DNA from 3 places in the Limnohabitans sp. Hippo4 genome. Region 1 is predicted to be linked to each of the others. Evidence: riboswitches for the same ligand, from Rfam matches in the RefSeq annotation. Region 1 holds a riboswitch; each other region holds the start of a gene.

Region 1 (7,801 bases):
ACGACCACTTGCATACCCGCCATTTGAGCGCTTGCGGGATTGGTGCCGTGGGCGCTGGAGGGGATGAGGCAGATGTTGCGATGGCCTTGGCCCTTGGCTTCGTGGAAAGCTTTGATGACCAACAAGCCAGCGTATTCACCTTGTGAGCCTGCGTTGGGTTGTAAGCTGATGCCTGCGTAGCCGGTGGCTTGGCACAACCACTCGCGTAGCTGTTCATCTAGCAGGGCATAGCCCTTGAGTTGATCGGCTGGTGCGAAGGGGTGCACGTTGGCAAACTCAGGCCACGTGATGGGAATCATCTCGCTGGTGGCATTGAGCTTCATGGTGCAAGAGCCCAGCGGAATCATGCTGCGATCGAGGGCCAAATCTTTGTCGCTCAACTGGCGGATGTAGCGCAGCATGCCTGTTTCGGAGTGATAACGATTGAACACAGGGTGCGTGAGGTACGTGCTGGTGCGGCGCAAGCTTGTAGGTATGAGGCTGTCGAGGCCTTTTTCAAATGGCGCCCAATCGGGCAGGGCTTGGCCACCTTCTGCAAAGCTAGACCAAAGCGCTTCGATGTCGTCACGCGAGGTGGTTTCGTCCAAAGACACGGCAATGCTGTCGGCTGAGAGCTTGCGCAGGTTCATGCCTTTGAGCAAGGCTTTTTGCAACACGGCATCTGTGCGTGCGCCGGTGATCACTTGCAAAGTGTCGAAGGCAGATTTATGCGCCAATTTGCAACCCAGTTGCTCTAAGCCTTCTGCCAAGATGGCTGTGTAACTGGCCACGCGTTGTGCGATGCGCTTCAAACCGACGGGCCCGTGATAAACAGCATACATGCTGGCCACGACCGCAGGCAAGACCTGCGCAGTACAAATGTTGGAGGTGGCTTTTTCGCGGCGAATGTGTTGCTCGCGGGTTTGCAAAGCCAAACGGTAAGCGGGGTTGCCGTGCACGTCCACACTCACGCCCACCAAGCGGCCAGGCATGGAGCGTTTGAAGTCGTCACGGCAGGCCAGGTAAGCTGCGTGCGGGCCACCGGCGCCCATGGGCATGCCAAAGCGTTGGGTGGTGCCCACCACAATGTCGGCATCCAATTCGCCGGGCGGTGTGACCAAGGTGAGGGCCAGCAAATCGGCGGCCACGATGAAGGCGGCTTGCGCGGCGTGGGCCTGTGCAATGACATCTTTCAAATCGTGAATCATGCCCGCGGTGGAAGGGTACTGCGCGACCACTGCAAAGTAGTCGTGTTGCTTCATCAACTCAGGTGCAAAGCCCACCAACACATTCAAGCCCAATGGCGCAGCACGTGTTTGAATCACCTCAATCGTTTGCGGATGGCAATCGCCCGCCACAATGATGTTGTTGCTTTTGGATTTGACCGAGCGTTTGGCCAAGGTCATGGCTTCAGCTGCCGCTGTGGCTTCGTCCAGCATCGATGCGTTGGCAATGGGCATGGCCGTTAAATCGCAGACCATGGTTTGGAAATTCACCAAAGCTTCCATGCGGCCTTGGCTGATCTCGGCTTGGTAGGGTGTGTAGGCCGTGTACCAGGCTGGGTTTTCCAAAATGTTGCGAAGGATCACGCCGGGTGTGTGATTGCCGTAATAGCCCTGGCCAATGAAACTTTTGAGAATCTTGTTTTGTTGCGCCATGGCTTTGAGCTCTGCCAATGCGCTGGCTTCAGTCACTGGCGCAGGCAACTTCATGGCTTGGCTGCGCGCAATCGAAGCTGGCACGATGCTTTCAATCAAAGCACGCCTAGATGCCACACCAATGACGGACAACATGTGATGCTCATCTGCTTCACTGATGCCAATGTGGCGTGCAATGAATTCACTGTTGTTTTCGAGTTGGCTTAAAGGGGTGGCAGATGACATCAACATGGTGGGGCTTTCAAACGCAAAGTTCGATCAAAACAAGCAACAAAATTTCAATTCTGATTTCAGTTGGATGCAGCAAACGCTGTGTACGCTGTTTCGTCCAACAAAGCATTCACTTGCGATGCATCCGACAACTTCACTTTGAAGAACCAACCGGCACCCAGGGGGTCGGTGTTGGCCAAAGAGGGGTCGTCACGCAGGGCTTCGTTCACTTCGGTAATTTCACCGCTAATGGGCATGTAAACATCGGCTGCAGCCTTCACAGACTCGACCACGCCAGCCACAGCTTTTTGTTCAAAGCTGCTGCCCACTTCAGGCAACTCCACAAACACCACATCACCCAAAGCGTCTTGCGCATGGTGCGTAATGCCCACAGTGGCCACATCGCCTTCAACCTTGATCCACTCGTGCTCTTCGGTGTACTTCAAACTCATTTTTCTCTCCTTGAATAATTTAATTGGGGTCAGATCAACATTAATTATCGGGGTCAGATCACAATTGTTGGGCGATCTTTAGCCGCGGTAATAACGATTAGGAACAAAAGGCATGGCACTGACCGTCATGGGCACTGCTTTGCCGCGCACCATGGCATTCACAACCGTGCTCATTGCAGCATTTGCAACGTCCACATAGCCCATGGCGACAGGCACATTGGTGGTGGGGCCGAGCAAACCACTGGACACTTCACCGATCTTGACGCCCTGCAAGCTTTGCAGTTCTACATGTTCGCGAACGGGCACACGTTCTTTCGCAATCAAACCGACACGTTTGCGAGTTAGAGGATGCGTGCCATCCAATTGGCCCAACACGATGGTGGCACCAGGGAAACCACCAGCGCGTGCGCCACCTGTGCGACGTACTTTTTGAATGGCCCAATTGAGGCCTGCTTCGATAGGGGTAGTGGTGGTGTCGATGTCGTTGCCGTACAAACACAATCCCGCTTCGAGGCGCAGGGAATTGCGAGCACCCAAACCAATGGGCTTCACTTCTGCTTGCGCTAACAAGGCGCGGGCAAATGCATCCACTTCGGTATTGCCCACAGAAATCTCAAACCCATCTTCACCGGTATAGCCAGAACGTGTGATGAACAGATCCGCACCTTGCCATTCAAACGCTGCGCCAGTCATGAACACCAACTTTTCAACGCCTGGCACCATGCGTGACAAAGCATCAACCGCTTTAGGACCTTGCAAAGCCAAGAGGGCGCGCTCGGGCATGGGAATGACTTGGCATCGCGAGCCAATGCGCGCTTGAATGTGTGCGATGTCATTGACTTTGCAAGCACCGTTCACAATCACAAAAATATCAGTGCCGCGGTTGACAAACATCAGGTCGTCAATGATGGTGCCTTCGTCGGTGAGCAGCAAACCATAGCGCTGTTTGCCCACAGGCAAATCGATCACATCGACTGGCATCAAAGATTCAAAGGCTGCCGCGGCATCGGGACCCACCAAACGCAATTGGCCCATGTGCGACACATCAAACAAACCTGCTTCGGCGCGTGTGTGATGGTGCTCGGCCATCAAACCCATGGGGTATTGAACGGGCATGCTGTAACCGGCAAAGGGCACCATGCGTGCGCCAAGCTCTATGTGCAAAGCATTGAGGGGGGTGTTGAGCAAAGCGGTGTCAGCGGACAATTGAATTCTCCAAGGGCAAAGTAAAACCATGACCGAAATCATGGATTGCCCTCGCTGTCCGCTTTACCTGAGCGATTCGCCGGTTGTGTCTTTCGGGGGAAAGACTCACTGCGGGTTGCGCCTTCGGTGGAGGGTTCGACCGGATGGTCCGCCCTCTCTCTCCAGTGAGGATGCGTTGATAAACAAAGTTAACAACGTTTGTCAGTCCTGGGTACCTGAGCGTTCAGAAATCTAAAGATTTCCTGCGCCTTCGGTGGCAGTCTTTTACAAGCCTGCACTCTCCTGACGGCTCAAATTATAAACAGGTCTTTTGAACCTGCCAGCACTTTTTACATGCCAGAGTAGTTAGGTCCACCACCGCCTTCTGGTGTGACCCAGACGATGTTTTGTGTTGGATCTTTGATGTCGCAGGTTTTGCAATGCACGCAATTTTGCGCATTGATTTGCAGACGATCGGATTGGTCTTCGTTCTTGACGTATTCGTAAACGCCAGCAGGGCAATAGCGCGCCTCGGGGCCTGCAAATTTGGCCAAGTTGATGCCCACCGGCACGCTGGCGTCCTTCAAGGTAAGGTGCGCCGGTTGATTCTCTTCGTGGTTGGTGTTGCTGATGAACACACTGGACAATCGATCAAATGTGAGCTTGCCATCGGGCTTGGGATACTGAATGGGTTGGCAATCAGCCGCAGGCTTGAGGTAAGTGTGATCGGCCGCTGCACGGCGAATTGTCCATGGCACATGGCCGCGCAACACAAATTGCTCCACACCGGTCATGAGCGTGCCCACTGTGCGGCCTTTTTTGAACCACTGCTTGAAGTTGCGGGCCTTATTCAACTCGGTGTGCAACCAGCTGTTCTCGAAAGCTTCTGGGTACGCGCTGAGTTCGTCATGCGCGCGTCCAGCTTGCAATGCGTCATAGGCCGCTTCGGCTGCCAACATGCCAGTCTTGATGGCTGCGTGGCTTCCTTTGATGCGGCTGGCATTGAGATACCCCGCATCGCAACCTACCAAGGCGCCACCTGGGAACACAGTTTTAGGCAAGGACAAAAGGCCACCTGCTGTAATGGCACGCGCACCATAAGAAATGCGTTTAGCTGGCGCAATGCCTTTGGCCTCGTCGCCTTCAAAGTACCAGCGAATGTTGGGGTGTGTTTTGAAGCGTTGGAATTCTTCAAAGGGGCTGAGCCAAGGGTTGGTGTAATCCAAGCCCACCACAAAACCCACCACCACTTTGTTGTCTTCCATATGGTACAGGAAAGAGCCGCCGTAGGTGTTTTCGTCTAAGGGCCAGCCAGCGCTGTGCAAGGCCAAGCCAGCTTTGTGACGTGCAGGGTCGATTTCCCATAACTCTTTGATGCCGATGCCGTAGCTTTGCGGATCTTTGCCGTCGTCCAATTTGAACTTGGCAATGACCTGCTTGCCCAAATGGCCCCGCGCGCCTTCAGCAAACACGGTGTACTTGGCATGCAGTTCCATGCCCAATTGGAAGCTGTCCGTTGGCTCGCCATCTTTGCCGATGCCCATGTTGCCAGTGGCCACACCCTTGACGGAGCCGTCGGCGTTGTACAAAACTTCTGCCGCCGTAAAGCCTGGGAAAATTTCTACGCCCAAGGCTTCGGCTTGTTCGCCTAACCAGCGGGTGAGGTTGCCCAAGCTGATGATGTAGTTGCCATCGTTGTGAAAGCAGGGTGGCAGGGCGAAATTGGGGACGCGTGTGGCGCCGTTTTCAGTGGTCATCAAGAAGATGTCTTCCGTGACCGGTTGATTTAAAGGGGCGCCCATTTCTTTCCAGTTGGGAAAGAGTTCAGTCAGGGCAATGGGGTCCATGATGGCGCCCGACAAAATGTGCGCGCCGGGCTCGGAACCTTTTTCCAACACCACCACAGAAACTTCCGTGCCTTTTTCTTGGGCCAATTGCTTCAAGCGAATGGCCGTCGACAAACCTGCTGGGCCACCGCCCACAATCACCACGTCGTATTCCATGGATTCGCGGGGACCGTGTGTATTCAAAATCTCTTCGGGTGTCATGGTGGACTCACATCAAGTTGAAATTTAGGGGCCAAATATGGCAATTTGTCCATTTTAAACGTGGAAGAGGCAGAATCTGCCTTCATCAAGTCACCTAAATGATGACTTAGGCCAATGCAATTAGTCGAGATGAACGATGAAATTTGAAATACCAGAGATCAAGAAAAAAGTTCACGAAATGATCATCCCCATTCGATGGGGTGACATGGATGCCATGGGGCATGTCAACAACACGGTTTACTTTAGATATCTGGAAACCGTGCGCATTGATTATTTCCAGTCGATTGGCTGCGAACCTAATCCGCAAGGGCAGGGTCCCGTCATCGTGAATGCCTTCTGCAATTTCTACAAACAGCTGGAATACCCAGGGAATGTGCTGGCCAAAATGTATGTGAGCGACCCTGCGCGCACCACTTTTGAGAGCTGGTGCACCTTGGAGCTGGTGGACAAGCCTGGAGTGATTTACGCGGCAGGCGGGGCCACCACCATTTGGGTGGATTTCCCTTTGCAAAAAGCCGTGAACTTGCCGGACGAAATCAGGGCTCGCGTGACGCCCTGAAAAAGCAAGCCGCCGAGAGCCTGTTATTTTTGTTTGGGCACGCGACCCATCAAGTAAAACTCAGGATTGGGCATCATGTTACTGAAGCTGGCCATGCGGTTGGACAAACCAAAGAAGGCTGTAATGGCCGCAATGTCCCAGATGTCTTCGTCGTCAAAACCTTGCGCATGCAAAGGCGCAAAGTCGGCATCTTCAATTTGGTCGCTGTGCAAACACACCTTCATGGCGAAATCGAGCATGGCGCGCTGGCGCGGTGAGATGTCTGCTTTGCGATAGTTGACCGCCACTTGATCGGCCACCAAGGGCTTCTTTTCGTAAATGCGCAGGATGGCGCCATGGGCCACCACGCAATACAAACAGTTGTTGGCCGCACTGGTGGTGGTGACGATCATTTCGCGATCGCCTTTGGTCAGGTTGCTGGTGCGACCTACAGACTCGGGCACCATGAGGGCGTCATGGTAAGCAAAGAACGCGCGCCACTCTGCGGGTCTGCGCGCAAAAGCCAAAAAGACTTGCGGCACAAAACCAGCTTTTTCTTGCACCTCCAAAATCTTGGCGCGAATGTCTTCGGGAACATCTTTGAGCTCAGGTACGGGGTAGCGTTGGGCTTTGGCGGTGCTGGTCATGGTCAATCCTTGTCAGTTTTCCGATTCTATTCACCTATTACACTATGGGTTTTAAGTCTTTCCCCTCTTAGGAGTGCCCTGTGAACAAGATTTTCCCCTCTGCGGCCGAGGCGCTGAAAGGCGTCGTGGCAGATGGTCAACTGCTTGCTGTGGGTGGCTTTGGCCTCTGCGGTATCCCTGAAGCCCTGATTGATGCGCTGCGCGACTCTGGCTGCAAAAACCTCACCGCCATTTCGAACAATGCGGGTGTCGACGGTTTTGGCTTGGGCAAGTTGCTTGAAACACGTCAGATTAAAAAAATGATTTCATCCTATGTGGGTGAGAACAAAGAATTTGAGCGTCAGTTTTTGGCGGGTGAATTGGAATTGGAATTCACCCCCCAAGGCACGCTGGCTGAAAAGCTGCGCGCTGGCGGTGCAGGCATTCCAGCCTTCTTCACCAAAACAGGCGTGGGCACTGTGGTGGCAGATGGCAAAGAGCTGCGTGAATTCGATGGCGAAACTTATGTGATGGAGCGCGCTTTGGTGCCTGACGTGTCCTTGGTCAAAGCCTGGCGCGCCGACAAATCAGGCAACTTGCAGTTCCGCCTCACGGCCCGCAACTTCAATCCGGCTGTGGCAATGGCCGGCAAGGTGTGCATTGTGGAAGTCGAAGAGATTGTTGAAACCGGCGACATGGTGCCCGATCAAATTCACTTGCCTGGCATTTATGTTCATCGCTTGGTGCTCAACAAGCACCCCGAAAAGCGCATTGAAAAACGCACCATCACAGAGAAAGCAGGAGTCTGAGCATGAGCTGGAATCAAGACCAAATGGCGGCGCGTGCTGCCCACGAATTGCAAGACGGCTTTTATGTGAACTTGGGTATTGGCATTCCCACTTTGGTGGCCAACCATGTGCCCAGCAACATTGAAGTGTGGCTGCAATCTGAAAACGGCATGCTGGGCATTGGCCCATTCCCCACAGAAGATGAAGTCGACGCCGACTTGATCAATGCGGGCAAACAAACAGTGACCACCATCAAAGGCTCTTCCATCTTTGGCAGTCATGACAGCTTCGCGATGATTCGTGGTGGCAAAATCAAT
Region 2 (7,801 bases), 370 kb from region 1:
TCCATGCAGAGGTTGCAGATGTCGGCCTTGACCACGTAGTTGATGGAGTCATGGGTAATCGCGCCTACCGGACAGATCGCTTCGCATGTGTTGCAGCGGATGCAAATCTCGGGGTCGATGACGTGCTGTTTAATCAGGGTCAATTCGGTGCTCATGTTTTGTCTCTCTTCAGCGTTTTGTCTTGGATTCAACGTGGTCCGCAACGTTATGGCTTGGGGACGAGCATCTCATACTGTGGTACCAGTAATCGACACCCTCCCCTGCCTTTGACAACTGCCTCTAACAGAGGGGTAGTCAAATCAATATCTCAACGCATCAATTGAAACGAACATAGTCGAAGTCTACAGGCTGACGATTGATGCCCATCACAGGAGGTGCAATCCAGTTGGCAAACTTACCTGGCTCAACCACGCGACCCATCAAGCTGGCCACAAAAGCGCGGTCTTCGTTGGTAGGCAACCATTCGCCCACTTTGGCCATCCACTCTTCGCTGCTGACCACACGGCCATCAGGCGTGATTTTGGCGCCCGACAATGAACCAATGTTGCGGTGGAAAGCTTTGTGAGGGGCTGTGAGCTTGAAAGGAATACCAGCCTTTTCAATCACGCGGTTCCAACGGTCAATGCCGCCTTTGGAATCGGTGATGTAGTCGTCACGCAACACCTCGTTCAATGCGTTCAGCATGGGCACGTCTTTTTCAATCAACTTGCCATTTTCAACGGCCAAGATCTTGTAGGTGTTGCCTTTCAAGACGTGATCGTCATTGCGCTTGCCTTCTTCGTAGCGGCCCTTCAGGCCAGAGCTGTAGAACGTGGCCGCATTGGACGACTCGTCTGCACCGAACAAGTCAATGGTGACAGAGAAGTGGAAGTTGATGTAGCGCTGGATGGTGGGCAAATCAATCACGCCGGCAGCTCGCAGTTTGGCGACATCATCGGTTTTGAGTTGGTTCATCACGTCAACAGTCCGCTGAATGGTGCGGCTCACACCAGACTCACCCACAAACATGTGGTGCGCTTCTTCGGTCAACATGAACTTGGTGGTTCGGGCCAAAGGATCGAACGCAGATTCGGCCAAAGCACACAATTGGAACTTGCCATCACGGTCTGTGAAGTACGTGAACATGAAGAAGGACAACCAGTCAGGCGTCTTCTCATTGAAGGCTTGCAAGATGCGGGGGTTGTCTTCGTTGCCACTGTTACGTTGCAACAAAGCATCTGCTTCTTCACGGCCATCACGACCAAAGTATTTGTGCAACAAGTACACCATGGCCCACAGGTGACGACCTTCTTCCACGTTGATTTGGAACAGGTTGCGCAGATCGTACATGCTGGGTGCCGTGAGGCCCAAGTGACGCTGCTGCTCCACCGATGCTGGCTCTGTGTCGCCTTGTGTCACGATGATGCGACGCAAATTGGCACGGTGTTCGCCAGGCACGTCTTGCCAAGCTTTCTCGCCCTTGTGATCGCCAAAGTGAATTTGGCGGTCTTGCTCGCCGGGGTTCAAAAACACGCCCCAACGGTAGTCGCGCATTTTGACGTGACCAAACTGTGCCCAACCTTGTGGGTCCACGCTGACAGCAGTACGCAAATAAACGTCCATGTCGGTTGAACCTTCGGGGCCCATGTCATCCCACCAGTTGATGAAGTTGGGCTGCCATTGCTCCAAGGCGCGTTGCAACGTGCGGTCTTCAGACAAGTTGACGTTGTTAGGAATCTTTTCGCTGTAGTTGATACCGGACATGTGAGTCTCCAGAAATTAAAGCAACGGTGGGGTCAAATTTTGGTTGCAGCAAAGACCACCGGGAACCTTGCTGCACAACACTTTTAAAAAAACTTTTGTACGTTGAGGCTTAAACGCGGTTCATGTCGAACTGCACTTTTTCGCCTTTGCCGTAGACCTTCAAGGCACCTTTTTCGCCCACAGCGTTGGGGCGCTGGAAGATCCAGTTTTGCCATGCAGTGAGGCGACCAAAAATACGGGTGAACATGTTCTCTTTGCTGGCAAAACGCAGGTTGGCTTCAAGGCCTGTCAGGGCATCAGGTGACATGGCCGCGCGCTCTTCCAAGCACAAGCGAATCTCGTCGTCCCAATCGATGTCGTCCGGTGCGGCTGTCACCAAACCCAAAGCCAATGCTGCATCTGCATCCAAAGCTTTGCCAATGGCGCCGCGCGCAGCTTCCATGGCAGGCACTTCTTCGTAGAAGCGACGGGCCAAGCGCGACTGATCGTTCACCATGGGGTAGAAGCCAAAGTTGAACTCATTCAACTGAAGGGTGGGCGCTTTGTCTGCATCATCGGGCAAGGCCAACATGTATGTGCGGTCAGCGCAGAAAGCCAATTCGGCGAAGGTGCCCACAAAGCAAGTGCCTGGCTCTACGAGTGCAAAAATACTGCGTGAAGAGACATCCAAGCGGGCCAAAGTGCGGCGCAGATGGCCAATTGTTTCGCGCACGAACCAGTGATCTTTGTGGGCCAACAAAGTGGCATCGCTGGCCAACACAGCCTTGGCTTCTCCTGACGTTTTCAACAACCAGGTGCCAATGTCGAGTTCGTTGGTGCGCATGTGCAAAATGGCGTCGTCCAATTCACGCACCATTTGCAAAGGCCACCACTGCGCACCAGCTGACAAGATGCCAGCGATGTCTGAGGGCTGTGCAGATGCTGGTGCTTTCACTGTGAAGGTGGCCAAGCGCTTGGTGCGGTCGATCTCAACCGTCACGTTGTTGTAGCTGATGCGGTCAGCTTCGATGTTGCGCTGAATGGGTGTGAGTGCCACGCCTTTTTCTGTCGCAGGGCGATCGCTTTGCGACGCCAATTTGTTTGCACGCTCGCGCACCACTTGCTCAAATTGGTTGGGCTTGGCAATGGCATCGACCAAGCGCCAGTCGACGGCTTTTTGACCGCGCACACCCTCCACGCTGGTGCAGAAAATGTCGGCCAGGTCGTGGCGCACATGGCGCTTGTCGGTCACGCGGGTGAGGCCACCTGTACCGGGCAACACACCCAGCAATGGCACTTCGGGCAAAGACACTGCAGAGGAGCGGTCATCGACCAACACAATGTCATCGCAGGCCAATGCCAATTCGTAACCACCGCCGGCACAGGCACCGTTCAATGCGGCCACAAACTTCAAGCCAGAGTATTTGCTAGAGTCTTCAATGCCGTTGCGAGTTTCGTTGGTGAACTTACAGAAATTCACTTTCCAACCATGGGTGGACACGCCCAACATGAAGATGTTGGCGCCAGAGCAGAACACGCGGTCCTTCAAGCTGGTCACCACCACAGAGCGAACTTCTGGGTGCTCAAAGCGAATGCGCTGCAGCGCATCGTGCAATTCAATGTCCACGCCCAAGTCATATGAGTTGAGCTTCAATTTGTAGCCAGGTCGAATGCCTGCGTTTTCGTCGATGTTGATCGACAAGGTGGCCACAGCACCGTCAAAGGCCAAGCTGATGTGCTTGTAGTTTTCTGGGCTGGTTTGGTAATTGACGATGGGCGCTGTAGTCATTGGGGTCTCCTTTAGATGGGTTTGTTAACTCACAATTTGTATGCATTAAATTGCATCATGACATGAATTTTATTGCATCATATTTTTTTGTCAATATGCATTTTAATGCATTTAATTAGTAATTACCCTATATCGCAAGGGAAATCAGGATTCATCGGCTGACAATCCCAAATATTGGCAAACTGAAGCGTGCAAAATTGAATAAGCTTGCTCTTCGCTTTTTGCACTGGTATGCACAGACAGATCAGCTTTGGAGTAAAAGGCTGCGCGCCCCTCCAAGATACGCTTGAGATCCGCCATTGCTTCTTGACTTGCGGCAATTGGGCGCGTGTCGCCTTGCGCGGCTACCCGGCTCATATGGTCAATTGGATCCGCCTGAATCCAAATTGTCGTGCATTGCGACAAAAGTAAGTTGAAATTGGAAGAGTCGGATACCAATCCCCCAGGTGTAGCGATGACTGTCTGCGGCTGATTTTGAATAACCTCGGCAAGCACACGCCGCTCGTATCGTCGGTAAGCATTGGCACCATAAAGATCATGGATTTCACTGATTTGGCAACCCGCAAACTTTTCAATTTCGCGACTCAGTTCAATGAAAGTGAAACCCAAATCATCGGCCAAACGTTGGCCCAGCGTGGTTTTGCCGGCACCTCGCAAACCAATCAAGGCAATGCGTGTACGGCGAGCGGTGGCGTCGCCACTCTCACCAAACATATCGCTCAGCTGCAAGCGCGCACGACGCAAATCAGGCTCTGTGCGTTTGCTCAGTAGCTCACGAATCAACAGCCATTCGGGCGAACTGGTGCTGATGTCACCCAACAGCTCTGCCAATGAACATTTTAAGGCTTGCGAAAGCTGATGAAGCAACAGCACTGAAACATTACCCGAACCAGACTCCAAATTGGCAAGGTGTCTTTCAGAAACCTCTGCAACTAAGGCTACTGCTCTTCGGGTCATGCCTTTGCGCAAGCGCAATGTTCTAGCTCGCTCACCTAATGCCAGCAAAAATGAGTTGCGATGCAGTTCAGAATGGGGTGTGTAAATGTGATCTTGATCTCTTAACAACATGTCTATATTTTCCAAATTTTAGGGTAAACCCTTATAAAATATCTACACAAAACATGCACTTTAATGCATACTACATGAAATGCACAATAGTTCATATCAAAATTTTTGAAATACCGAAAATAAGAGATAGAGAGACAAAAATGACCCCAAACGCAAGCGCTCCCAACACAGAATTTAATTTTGCACAACACATCGTCGCTATCAATTCAGCGCGAGCAGACAAGACAGCACTGATTGACGACTTTGGATCAATCAGCTACGGCCAAATGGCAGACCAAATTCGATGCTTTGCAGGCGGCCTTCAGGCTATGGGCCTTAAACGTGAAGAGCGTTTGCTTTTGCTGATGCAAGACAGCATCGACTGGGTTGTGGCTTTTCTGGGCTCACTTTATGCAGGGGTGGTACCCGTCGCAGTCAACACCTTACTAACTGCTGAAGACTACGCCTTTATGCTGAGCAACAGCCGCGCACAAGCAGCATTGGTGTCAGGCGCTTTGTTACCAACCTTGCAAGATGCAATGCATTTGCAACAAAACGAAGTGCGGCAGGTGGTGGTCTCTCGCCCCACCTCCAGTTTGACAAACTACCAAGTCGACATGGCTGACTTTGTAGCCCAGAATAAGCCCGTATTGCCTGCATCGACTTTGGCCGATGAGCCTGCGTTTTGGCTCTATTCATCTGGCTCAACCGGCAAACCCAAAGGAACGGTGCACAGCCAAGGCAACCTTTACTGGACCGCAGAGTTGTATGGCAAAGGGGTACTGAATTTACAAGAGACTGATACGGTGTTCTCTGCTGCCAAATTGTTTTTTGCCTATGGATTGGGCAACGGTCTTACTTTCCCATTGAGTGTTGGCGCCAGTGTGGTGCTGATGGCCGAACGTCCTACCCCACAGGCCACATTCAAGCGCTTGGTGAGTCACCAACCAACCGTGTTTTACGGCGCGCCAACAGGATATGGCGGAATGCTGGCAAGCCCAGAGTTGCCTTCAAAAGACGCGGTGAATTTGCGTCTGTGTTCCTCGGCTGGTGAAGCACTACCACGTGAAATCGGTGAGCGTTGGACAAGTCATTTCGGCTGCGAGATCATTGATGGCATCGGTTCAACCGAAATGCTGCATGTGTTTCTGTCCAATCGACCTGGCGATGTCCGTTACGGCACTACAGGCAAAGCAGTACCTGGTTATGAAGTACAACTTCGCAATGAAGATGGCAGCGTCGTGACCGGTCACAACGAGATTGGAGATCTTTACATCAAAGGTCCTAGCAGTGCATTGATGTACTGGAACAACCGCGAAAAGTCTCGCGACACTTTCCAAGGCGTATGGACCAAAAGTGGCGACAAATACAGCCGTGATGTGGATGGCTACTACACTTACGCTGGACGCAACGATGACATGCTGAAGGTCAGCGGCATCTATGTCTCGCCTTTCGAAGTGGAAGCCACATTGGTACAGCATCCTGCAATTTTGGAGGTCGCAGTTATCGGAAAAGAAGATACAGACGGACTCACAAAAACAAAAGCTTTTATTGTGCTGAAAGAAGGACAAAACCTAAATGAAGTAGAGGTGAAAGCATTTGTGAAAGAGCGCCTTGCGCCCTACAAATACCCACGCTTTATCGAATTTGTAGCAGAGTTACCCAAGACTGCGACAGGAAAGATTCAGCGATTTCGACTGCGAGATCAGGAGCAACAAGGCACCTGAAGATCAAGTCAGATCACATTTCCCAAATCGGGAGAGACTCTGCGCATTCTTGCAGAGCGCCGAAGGAGCAACCACCCCGGAAACTCTCAGGCAAAAGGACCGATTTGGATAGACACATTTGTGTCAAATACTCTGAAGAGTGATTGAGATTCGTCATCTCGGTCCACCGCAGGAGCAAACTGAACTTTAACGTTCGGTGAATCTCTCAGGTTTCAAACAGAGGGGGTCATGCAGCACACATTCGGTGTGCCGTGTGTCAACCTGTTTGAGACGGTTAAACAAGGGAGAGTCTCCATGAAAAAGCACATGGTTGTTATTGGCGGTGGTATCACGGGCGTCACATCTGCGTATACCTTGATTCAGCAAGGTTTTGATGTCACCCTCATCGAAAAAAATCGATATCCAGGCATGGAAACATCCTATGCCAATGGGGGGCAACTCTCAGCTTCAAACGCTGAAGTTTGGACGCACCCCTCCACCATCATCAAGGGCCTCAAGTGGATGCTCAAAAGCGACGCGCCTCTGCTCATGAATCCTACGCCCACATGGCACAAGCTAAGTTGGATGGCCGAATTCATGACCGCCATGACAAAGTACAAGGACAACACCATTGCCACAGCCAAGCTCGCCATTGAATCTCGTGAGCACCACTTCGCATGGGCCAAGGCCGAAGGCATTGAGTTCGATCACAAACGCGAAGGCATTCTGCATTTTTACCGAGATAAGAAAGGCTTTGACCACGCCGGACAAGTTTCTAAGTTGCTTGCGCAGGGGGGCCTGCCCCGTCGCGCAGTGACCCCTGAGGAGATCAAGGTCATCGAGCCCACGCTGCAAGGCAATTACTACGGTGGTTACTTCACCGAAAGTGATTCGACAGGAGACATTCACAAATTCACCTATGGTCTGGCCAAAGCATGCGAGCGTCTAGGCGTGAAAATCCTCAACGAACATGAGGTACTGAGTGTGGCTGCAAATGGTCAAAGTGCATTTGTACAAGTTAAACACGCTGGAGAGACCGACTCACTGACTTTTGATGGCATCGTCATCTGTGCAGGTGTGCATGGCCGCAGACTGGCTGCGCAATTGGGTGATCGACTGAACATTTACCCAGTCAAGGGTTACTCGATCACGGTGAATTTGCCAGATGGCGCCAGTCAGGCTGCAGCACCTCAGGTCAGTCTTCTCGATGACGAGACCAAATTGGTCACCAGCCGTTTAGGCGTTGACCGTTTCCGCGTGGCAGGTACCGCAGAGTTCAACGGCATCAATTTGGACATCCGTGCAGACCGCATTCAACCCTTAATTCAATGGGTCAACCAGTGCTTCCCTGGAATCGATACTCGCAAGGTCATTCCCTGGGCAGGGTTGCGTCCCATGATGCCTAACATGCTGCCTCGCGTGGGCGTAGGCAAAAAAGCCAATGTGTTTTACAACACAGGACATGGCCACCTTGGTTGGACACTGAGCGCAATCACAGCACATCAACTTGCAGGTCATGTCATGGCTTGGTCACAAG
Region 3 (7,801 bases), on a different contig from region 1:
AGGACAATTCAGACATAGGCTAAGCTTACATCTAATTTATTGAGAGGAGTTGATCATGAACAACACATTTCAAGTTCAAGGCATGACTTGTGGCCATTGCGAAATGGCCGTTAAAAAAGCCATCACCCGTTTAGATCCTGAAGCCAAAGTGGCCATCGACCGACCTGCAGGCAAAGTGGATGTAGAGAGTTCCAAAGCGCGCGAAGAAATTGCGCACGTCATTGCAGAAGAAGGCTACACGGTAGCCGCTTAAAGCGCCGACAAACGCTGTACTGCTGCCTCGCGCAGCACTCTGGCCAAGGGCACTTCCGACCTTGACTTAAGAGAGACCCAGCCAAAGCGGGCATTGGCATTGAGCGCCGGCGTCATCGGCAAGGCCACCAAATCAGGCGCCAGCGCACGAACAGCCAAGACCACGGCCTGCGTGTTTCTGGCCACATCCAACAAACTCGATATTTCTTCGCAGCGCAATTGAATCAGTTGCTCTGGATGTGCTTGTGCACCATATCTTTCAGTCAGCACTCGCGCCACCTCATCACTCAAGGGGGTTGATGCAATGGGGTAATCAAGCAATTGCTCAAACGTGACTTGCTTCAGTTTGGCAAGCGGATGTTTTTTGTTGCACATGAAAGTGCCTGGCAACTCACACAAGGGTTCTACTTTCAAATCAGTCGATGGACTCAGGGAGCGAATGTCCAGGATCAACGCGTCCAATAAGCGCTCTCTGAGTTGTTGAACCAACAAAGTGGTGGCACCCCTGGCAATTTCCAAACGTGCGCCGGGGCATTCATTGGCGACATAGGTTAGGAGGGGTGTCATCCACAAAGCACCGGGGCCGGAGCCCAAACCCAACTTCAATTGACCATGAAGCCCTGTCAACAGGTGCTGGCTGCTCTGCTTCAGGTTGTTGGCGGCATCGAGTAATTCGCGCGCTTGCCCCAAGATGTGATGTCCGAAGGGCGTCAGTTCATTCTTGCGCCCCACTCTGTCAAACAAGGCTTGACCCAGTTCATCCTCCAGAGATTTGATGCTTCGGCTGAGGGCGGGCTGCGTTAGGAACAGTCTTTCAGCCGATTTGCTGAACGAGCCATTGGCGGCCAATTCAATGAAGTGCTTCAGTTGAACCAAGGTCATTGCATTTCTCCATGCATTTAAATCATGCTAAATCATATTAATATGCATTTGACTTAGATTCAAGCCATTTTTAGGATGGGCACACGATTCATAAAAAAGAGGAGACGAAAATGAACTCAGTTGTTGAAAAATATATCAAGAGCGCATCCGCGGTTGTGGGCATGTTGCTCATGGCAGGTACAGTCTTTGCGCAAACCTACCCCTCAAAACCCGTTACGTTGCTGGTGCCTTATCCAGCCGGTGGTTTGTCTGATGTGATTGCCCGTACAGTGAACAACACCTTGTCAAAAAATCTGGGACAGCCCGTGATTGTTGACAACTTGGGCGGTGCGAGCGGTGCGATTGCTGCACAAAAAGTTTTGAGCGCGCCTTCTGACGGTCAAATCATTTTTCAGGGTTCGCCCAACGAATTGATTTTGGCGCCCTTGGCCATCTCTGCCGTTAAGTTCAAAAGCGAAGACTTCCGTTTGGTTCAAATGATCTCTACGGCACAAATTGCATTCTTGGCTCGTAAAGATTTGCCGGTGAGCAATGTGGACGAGTTCTTGGACTATGCCCGTAAAGAAGCACAAGCTGGACGCCCCATCACTTATGCCAGCGTTGGCCCTGGCTCCTTCTATCACCTGTTGGGTGAACACTTGTCCAAAATTTCCAACATCCCCATGACACATGTGCCCTACAAAGGTGGCGCACCCGCCAATCAAGATTTGTTGGGCGGTCAAGTCGATATTTTCTTGGCCCCTTTTGGCAAGAACTATGACGAATTGCAAAAACAAGGCAAGCTCAAGATTTTGGCCATGCTCAACAGTGAGCGTCTGGAGTCTGTCAAGTCTTATCCCGCCATCAGCGAGAGCAAATCTTTGAAGAACTTCACGTTCAACATTTGGACAGGTTACTTTGTGAAAAAAGACACACCTGAAGCCACGGTTCAAGTGCTGCACAAAGCCATTACCGATGCCTTGACAGAACCTTCTGTTTTGGCCGGCATGGAAGCCAACAGCTTGTTGATGGCTAAACCTTTGTCAATGCAAGCTGTGAGCAAAGCTTATACAGATGGCACTGCACAGTTCCGCGCCATTGCCAAGTCCATCAACTTGCAACCGCAATAAGCATGACCTACTTGCGCGAAGCGCTCACCGCCAGAGTGGGTGAATTCATCCAACTCCGGCGTGACATTCACCGCCACCCCGAGTTGGCGTTTGAAGAACATCGCACCGCTGAGTTGGTGGCGTCCAAGCTTGAATCTTGGGGCTACCAAGTTCACCGCGGTTTGGGGGGCACCGGCGTGGTAGGCACACTCAAACGCGGCACCAGCACACGCAGCTTGGGCCTGCGTGCCGACATGGATGCCCTGCCCATTCAAGAGGCCAGTGGCGCCGAATGGTCGAGCACCAAGCCCGGACTGATGCATGCCTGCGGCCATGATGGCCACACCGCCATGCTGCTAGCCGCCGCCCACGAGTTGGCATTAAACAGCGCGTTTGATGGCGTGTTGCACCTCATCTTTCAACCGGCCGAAGAAGGCGGTGGCGGCGCGCTGCGCATGATGCAAGACGGTCTGTTTGACTTGTTCCCTTGCGATGCCATCTTTGCCATGCACAACATGCCTGGCGTGCCTGTGGGCAAATTTGTGTTTCGCAGTGGCAGTGCCATGGCGTCTAGTGACTACGTCACCATTCGCGTGAATGGTACAGGCGGACATGGCGGTATGCCGCATCGCGCAGCAGACTCTTTGGTGGCTGCAGCGTCTATCGTCATGGCTTTGCAAACTGTGGTGTCTCGCAATGTCGATCCACTGCACACCGCTGTGGTGACGGTGGGCTCCATTCAAGCGGGCAAGGCCAACAATGTGATCCCTGCATTGGCCACACTTGAATTGAGTGTGCGCGCTTTGGACCCTGGTGTTCGCAAATTGCTCGAGCAACGCATCAAAGCCATTGCCACATCGCAAGCCGAGAGCTTTGGCTGCAAGGCCGAAGTCGACTGGAAAGAAGGCTATTGCGTGTTGGTGAATTCAGAAAACGAAACCAATTTTGCAAGGCAAGTGGCTTTGGATTTGGTCGGCGCTGAGCGCGTTGTTTTAAATGGTCCGCCTTTAACTGGCAGCGAAGATTTTGCCTTCATGCTGGAAAAAATTCCTGGCAGTTATTTGCTCATTGGCAACGGTGATGGCGACTCCGCGGGCGCGTGCATGGTGCACAACCCGGGTTACGACTTCAACGATGACAACATTGCAACAGGTTCTGACTATTGGATTCACTTGACGAGGGAATTCCTCAAGGTGTAAATTGATCTCATCAGTGGCATCGGGAGAGATTGCTTAAAAGCAACGCCGAAGGAGCAACCGCCCCGGAAACTCTCAGGCAAAAGGACCGATGTCATATTTCATTCTGAAGAGTGGTTTGCGTTTTCGTCCGCAAACCCACCGCAGGAGCAAGCAACACCCCAGCGTGTTGTGAATCTCTCAGGTCCAAAACAGAAGGGGCGCCACTGGCACAGTTGTGTCATGGCTCAACCCTTCGACGTTTTGAAAGATCTGAATCATGAAAACTATTGCCATTGTGGGCGGCGGCATCACCGGCGTCACCACTGCTTATGCACTGGCCAAGCGCGGCTTCTCTGTCACCTTGTTTGAGCGTCACCGCTATGCCGCCATGGAGACGTCGTTTGCCAATGGCGGACAGTTGTCTGCCTCGAATGCAGAAGTTTGGACACACCCCTCCACAATCATCAAGGGCTTGAAATGGATGCTCAAAAGTGATGCGCCGCTGCTGGTCAATCCCAAACCCAGCTGGCACAAAATTTCTTGGTTTGCAGAGTTCATGGCTTCCATGGCGGCTTACGAAAAGAACACCATTGAAACAGCCAAACTGGCTGTGGCAGCACGACAACATTTGTTTGCTTGGGCTGAAGCTGAAAACATTGATTTCGATTTGAAAAAGCAAGGCATCTTGCACATTTACCGCGACAAAAAGGGCTTTGACCACGCAGGCAAAGTTTCTGAAATGTTGGCCAAGGGTGGCTTGCCACGCCATGCGGTGACCCCCGAAGAAATGAAAGCCATCGAACCCACTTTGGCTGGCAAATACTACGGCGGCTATTTCACAGAAAGTGACGCCACGGGAGACATCCACAAGTTCACCAACGGTTTAGCCATGGCTGCAAAGCATTTAGGCGTTCGCACTTTGTATGACCAAGACGTCACCAACATTCAAAGCGACAACAGCCAAGTCAAGATCACGGTGGCCCACTCTGATGCGCCTACCAGCATTCATACGTTTGACAGCGTGGTGGTGTGCGCAGGCGTTGCCAGCAAACAATTTGCTTCACAACTGGGTGACCGCGTCAACATCTACCCTGTCAAAGGCTATTCCATCACGGTCAATTTGAACGACGCTGAAAGCCAAGCAGGCGCACCGCAGGTCAGCTTGCTGGACGACGAGACCAAGTTGGTCACCAGCCGTTTAGGCGACGACCGATTCCGTGTGGCAGGCACTGCAGAATTTAACGGCTACAACCGTGACATCCGCGCTGACCGCATCAAGCCATTGGTCGATTGGGTCAATCAATGCTTCCCCAAAATCAACACCCGCTCCGTGGTTCCATGGGCTGGCTTGCGTCCCATGATGCCCAACATGATGCCCCGCGTGGGTCGTGGCAAAGCTGCCAATGTGTTTTACAACACAGGTCACGGTCACTTAGGTTGGACATTGTCTGCCGTGACGGCAGACATGGTGGCGGAAGTAGTGGCGGCTCAGGCTTCTGCTGAGCGTGCCACGATCATTTCAGGATCGACCAACCTGGCACGTGTGTCCACGTAATAACCGCCGTATTCGGTGTACTTCAAGACAGCACATTGGCATGTGATGCACTTGAAGACGTCGCAGCGGTTGTAGGGAAAGTAGTCCACTGCAATGGGCGCGTTCGGTGAGTCATAGCGCGTACCGTTGGGGTGGAATTCTTCGAAGGTCAATTCCACTTGGCCTTCGGCTAGTTCTTGCCTGAGGGTGCCTGCAGCTTGCATTTGGGCAGCAGGCCAGCGCGCGTCGGGCACGCTTTCCCAGCCTTTGCAGATTTTCAGGGCGCAATTGCAGTGATGCGGGGGGTGAACGGCCAGCGCTTTGAGCTGTTCTGGGGTAAGGAGTTGTTCATTTGACATGCCCCCTATTTTGCGCGATGCAGCAGACAACCGGCCACGGACATGTCGGCCATCAATATGTTGCCATTGCTTGAGTCTGTGCAATACAAGGTTTTCCGGTCTTTGCCACCAAATGCCATGTTGGTGAGAGACGCGCCTTTGGGTCCTGTCAGAATTTCTTCGGGTTCCGCCCAATGTGACAGCACCCACACATAAGCCAGTCCAGGATTGGCCACCAGCAGTCGGCCACTTTCATCCATGGCCAAACCGTCAGGACCACTCGGTCCATAGGATGTGAAAAACTGCCCCACTTTCGACACGCTGCCATCGCTCAACAAAGGCATGCGCCAAACAGCATTGCCGCGCGTTGTAGCGACAAACAAAAACCGCTCATCGGGTGACAGCACGATGCCATTGGGGCTGGGCACGTTGTTCAGCAACAGGTCTAACTTGCCATCGGGCGACAGTCTGTACACCCGCCCAGAGGGGTCGTGCATGCCGGTTTGCCCTTGGTCTGTGAAGTACACATTGCCCCGGGCGTCCAGCACCAAATCATTGACACCTTTGAAGCTTTCGCTGTTGCGACGCTCAAGAAATGCTTTGACTCGCCCCGTTTGAATGTTCAGGCGCATCAAACCGTTTTTGTAATCGGTGACCAGCAACTCGGTCTCGCTTAGAAACTTCATGCCATTGGGCTCACCATCCCATTGCGCCACCAAGTCCCACTCTCCTTTTGGATCAATTCGAAACACACGGCCAAAAGGTATGTCGGTGACGTAGAGGTTGCCATGCGTGTCAAATACCGGGCCCTCCAAAAATGAATCCGCCAATCGCCCGCCCTGATTCACATCGGCCCATTCACTGCGCACGCCAGTCTGCCTGAATTTCTCAGGCATGGCGCTAAATATTTCAAGAGGTCGAATGAGTGGATTTTGAAGCATGATCATGTGGCAACCTTGAGTGCATTGTCACTCTTTTTTAATGCCCGCAGCCTTCACCGTGGCAGCCCATCGCTGGGTCTCGCCTGCCAAGTACTTGCGAAACTCTTCAGGTGTAGAAGCCACAATGCGCGAACCCAGACTGTCGAACTTGCCTTTGACTTCGGGCATAGCCAACACCTCTTTAACCGCAACCTGCAGACGATTCACAATTTCAGGTGAGGTGCCTTTGGGCAAGAAAATACCGTTCCACTCATAAGACTCATAGGGCTTGCCAATTATTTCGGAGACTGTCGGTACATCTGGAAACGCGGGGTTACGTTGCGCAGAAGTAATGGCCAGCGCTTTGACCGTGCCACTTTTGACATGACCACTGATGGCCGGCAAATTGAAAAAACCCATGTCCACTTCAGCGGCAATCACAGCGGTCACCGCCAGCCCACCGCTCTTGTAAGGGATGTGCAGCATGTTGACGCCTGCAGCTTGGTTCATCAACTCAGGTGCCATGTACTGCACCGTGCCTTGCCCACCGGAACCAAAGGTCAATTTGCCAGGCGATTGTTTGGCCGCCTTCAGTAAGTCTTGTGCGGTTGCAAATGTGGAGGTCTTGGGCACCGTCAGCAACATGGGTGTCACACCCACTTGCGTGACAGGAATCAAATCTTTTTCTGCATCGAATGGCATTTTTTGCAAATGCGGATTGATCGACAACGGTGTTGCGTCGTACAAAACCGTAAAGCCATCGGGTGAGGCTTGCGCCACAGCCTGCGCGCCAATGATGCCACTTGCACCTGCTTTGTTCACCACCACGACGGAGGTGGACAGTTTGGTGCCCAAGTGCTGCGCAATCAGCCTTGCCAACGCATCTGCAGTTCCGCCGGGTGCATAGGGCACCACAATGCTCACAGGCTTGCCATCGGGCCAAGCGGCCATGGCTGCGGGTGCGCTCAGTGTGAACGTCACACCTGCTGCCCATAGCAAAGCGTTCATTAATCGTCGGTTCATGTTGTCTTCCTTTTTTCAAATTGTTCAAACTGTCGCAATGGGTGTCACGGGTGATCCTGCTGCACCCGGCAAACGCAAGGGCGGTGCAGTCAGTAAAAATCGAGAGCGCTGATTCGCTCGAAGCCATAGTGCCAATGGCGTGAGCAACCACAACTCACCCAAGTGGATGCCGTTTTTGAACAGGCAATGTTCGTGCAAGGGCAAGCGCGGCCGTTTCATACCAGCGGGCTTGGTGAGTGACACAGCTTGCACCAACTCCACGGCTGGGTTGTCGGCCACCAAGCAGGCCAGACGTGTATCACTGATCCAATTCAGCAACTTTGGATCTTCGCCATCCAGACCACTGCCCGTTTCATTCAGGTGTTGTAGGTCGGGTTGCTTGCGCATGTTCAGCAAGGTGTCTGCAAAACCAGTGTGCAAGCACACCATGTCACCGGCTTCAACATGGACCTTGTCTGCATCCAAAATGCGCATCAATGCGTCATAGCCCACAGCTACTCTTTTGCGACCCACGTGTTTTTCTAAATCAATCAACACACCTCGCCCCTGAACGCCATGTGCCGCCAAATTGGCAACACCCAAGGCG

The links. Region 1 has a riboswitch for glycine ahead of gcvT (glycine cleavage system aminomethyltransferase GcvT). Riboswitches for the same ligand answer to the same signal wherever they lie in the genome.
Region 2: linked by a shared signal. The riboswitch ahead of B9Z46_RS08790 (D-amino acid dehydrogenase) and the one ahead of gcvT (glycine cleavage system aminomethyltransferase GcvT) in region 1 are both predicted to bind glycine.
Region 3: linked by a shared signal. The riboswitch ahead of B9Z46_RS04505 (D-amino acid dehydrogenase) and the one ahead of gcvT (glycine cleavage system aminomethyltransferase GcvT) in region 1 are both predicted to bind glycine.

The regions. Positions count from the first base shown of each region.
Region 1 covers NZ_NESE01000002.1:338,502-346,302, forward strand. Annotated here, with positions in the region: gene gcvP (aminomethyl-transferring glycine dehydrogenase) at 1-1,868, opposite strand, end outside; gene gcvH (glycine cleavage system protein GcvH) at 1,928-2,299, opposite strand; gene gcvT (glycine cleavage system aminomethyltransferase GcvT) at 2,378-3,535, opposite strand; glycine riboswitch at 3,550-3,680, opposite strand; glycine riboswitch at 3,698-3,800, opposite strand; gene B9Z46_RS07130 (electron transfer flavoprotein-ubiquinone oxidoreductase) at 3,835-5,532, opposite strand; gene B9Z46_RS07135 (thioesterase family protein) at 5,669-6,091, shown strand; gene B9Z46_RS07140 (peroxidase-related enzyme) at 6,115-6,717, opposite strand; gene B9Z46_RS07145 (CoA transferase subunit A) at 6,798-7,505, shown strand; gene B9Z46_RS07150 (CoA transferase subunit B) at 7,508-7,801, shown strand, end outside.
Region 2 covers NZ_NESE01000002.1:713,007-720,807, reverse strand. Annotated here, with positions in the region: gene boxA (benzoyl-CoA 2,3-epoxidase subunit BoxA) at 1-155, opposite strand, end outside; gene boxB (benzoyl-CoA 2,3-epoxidase subunit BoxB) at 316-1,743, opposite strand; gene boxC (2,3-epoxybenzoyl-CoA dihydrolase) at 1,853-3,511, opposite strand; gene B9Z46_RS08805 (helix-turn-helix transcriptional regulator) at 3,656-4,579, opposite strand; gene B9Z46_RS08800 (benzoate-CoA ligase family protein) at 4,720-6,285, shown strand; glycine riboswitch at 6,304-6,397, shown strand; glycine riboswitch at 6,408-6,515, shown strand; gene B9Z46_RS08790 (D-amino acid dehydrogenase) at 6,580-7,801, shown strand, end outside.
Region 3 covers NZ_NESE01000001.1:951,706-959,506, forward strand. Annotated here, with positions in the region: gene B9Z46_RS04480 (cation-translocating P-type ATPase) at 1-16, opposite strand, end outside; gene B9Z46_RS04485 (cation transporter) at 56-253, shown strand; gene B9Z46_RS04490 (LysR family transcriptional regulator) at 250-1,134, opposite strand; gene B9Z46_RS04495 (tripartite tricarboxylate transporter substrate binding protein) at 1,245-2,243, shown strand; gene B9Z46_RS04500 (M20 aminoacylase family protein) at 2,246-3,421, shown strand; glycine riboswitch at 3,432-3,519, shown strand; gene B9Z46_RS04505 (D-amino acid dehydrogenase) at 3,678-4,955, shown strand; gene B9Z46_RS04510 (hypothetical protein) at 4,889-5,293, opposite strand; gene B9Z46_RS04515 (SMP-30/gluconolactonase/LRE family protein) at 5,299-6,219, opposite strand; gene B9Z46_RS04520 (tripartite tricarboxylate transporter substrate binding protein) at 6,241-7,215, opposite strand; gene B9Z46_RS04525 (cyclase family protein) at 7,240-7,801, opposite strand, start outside.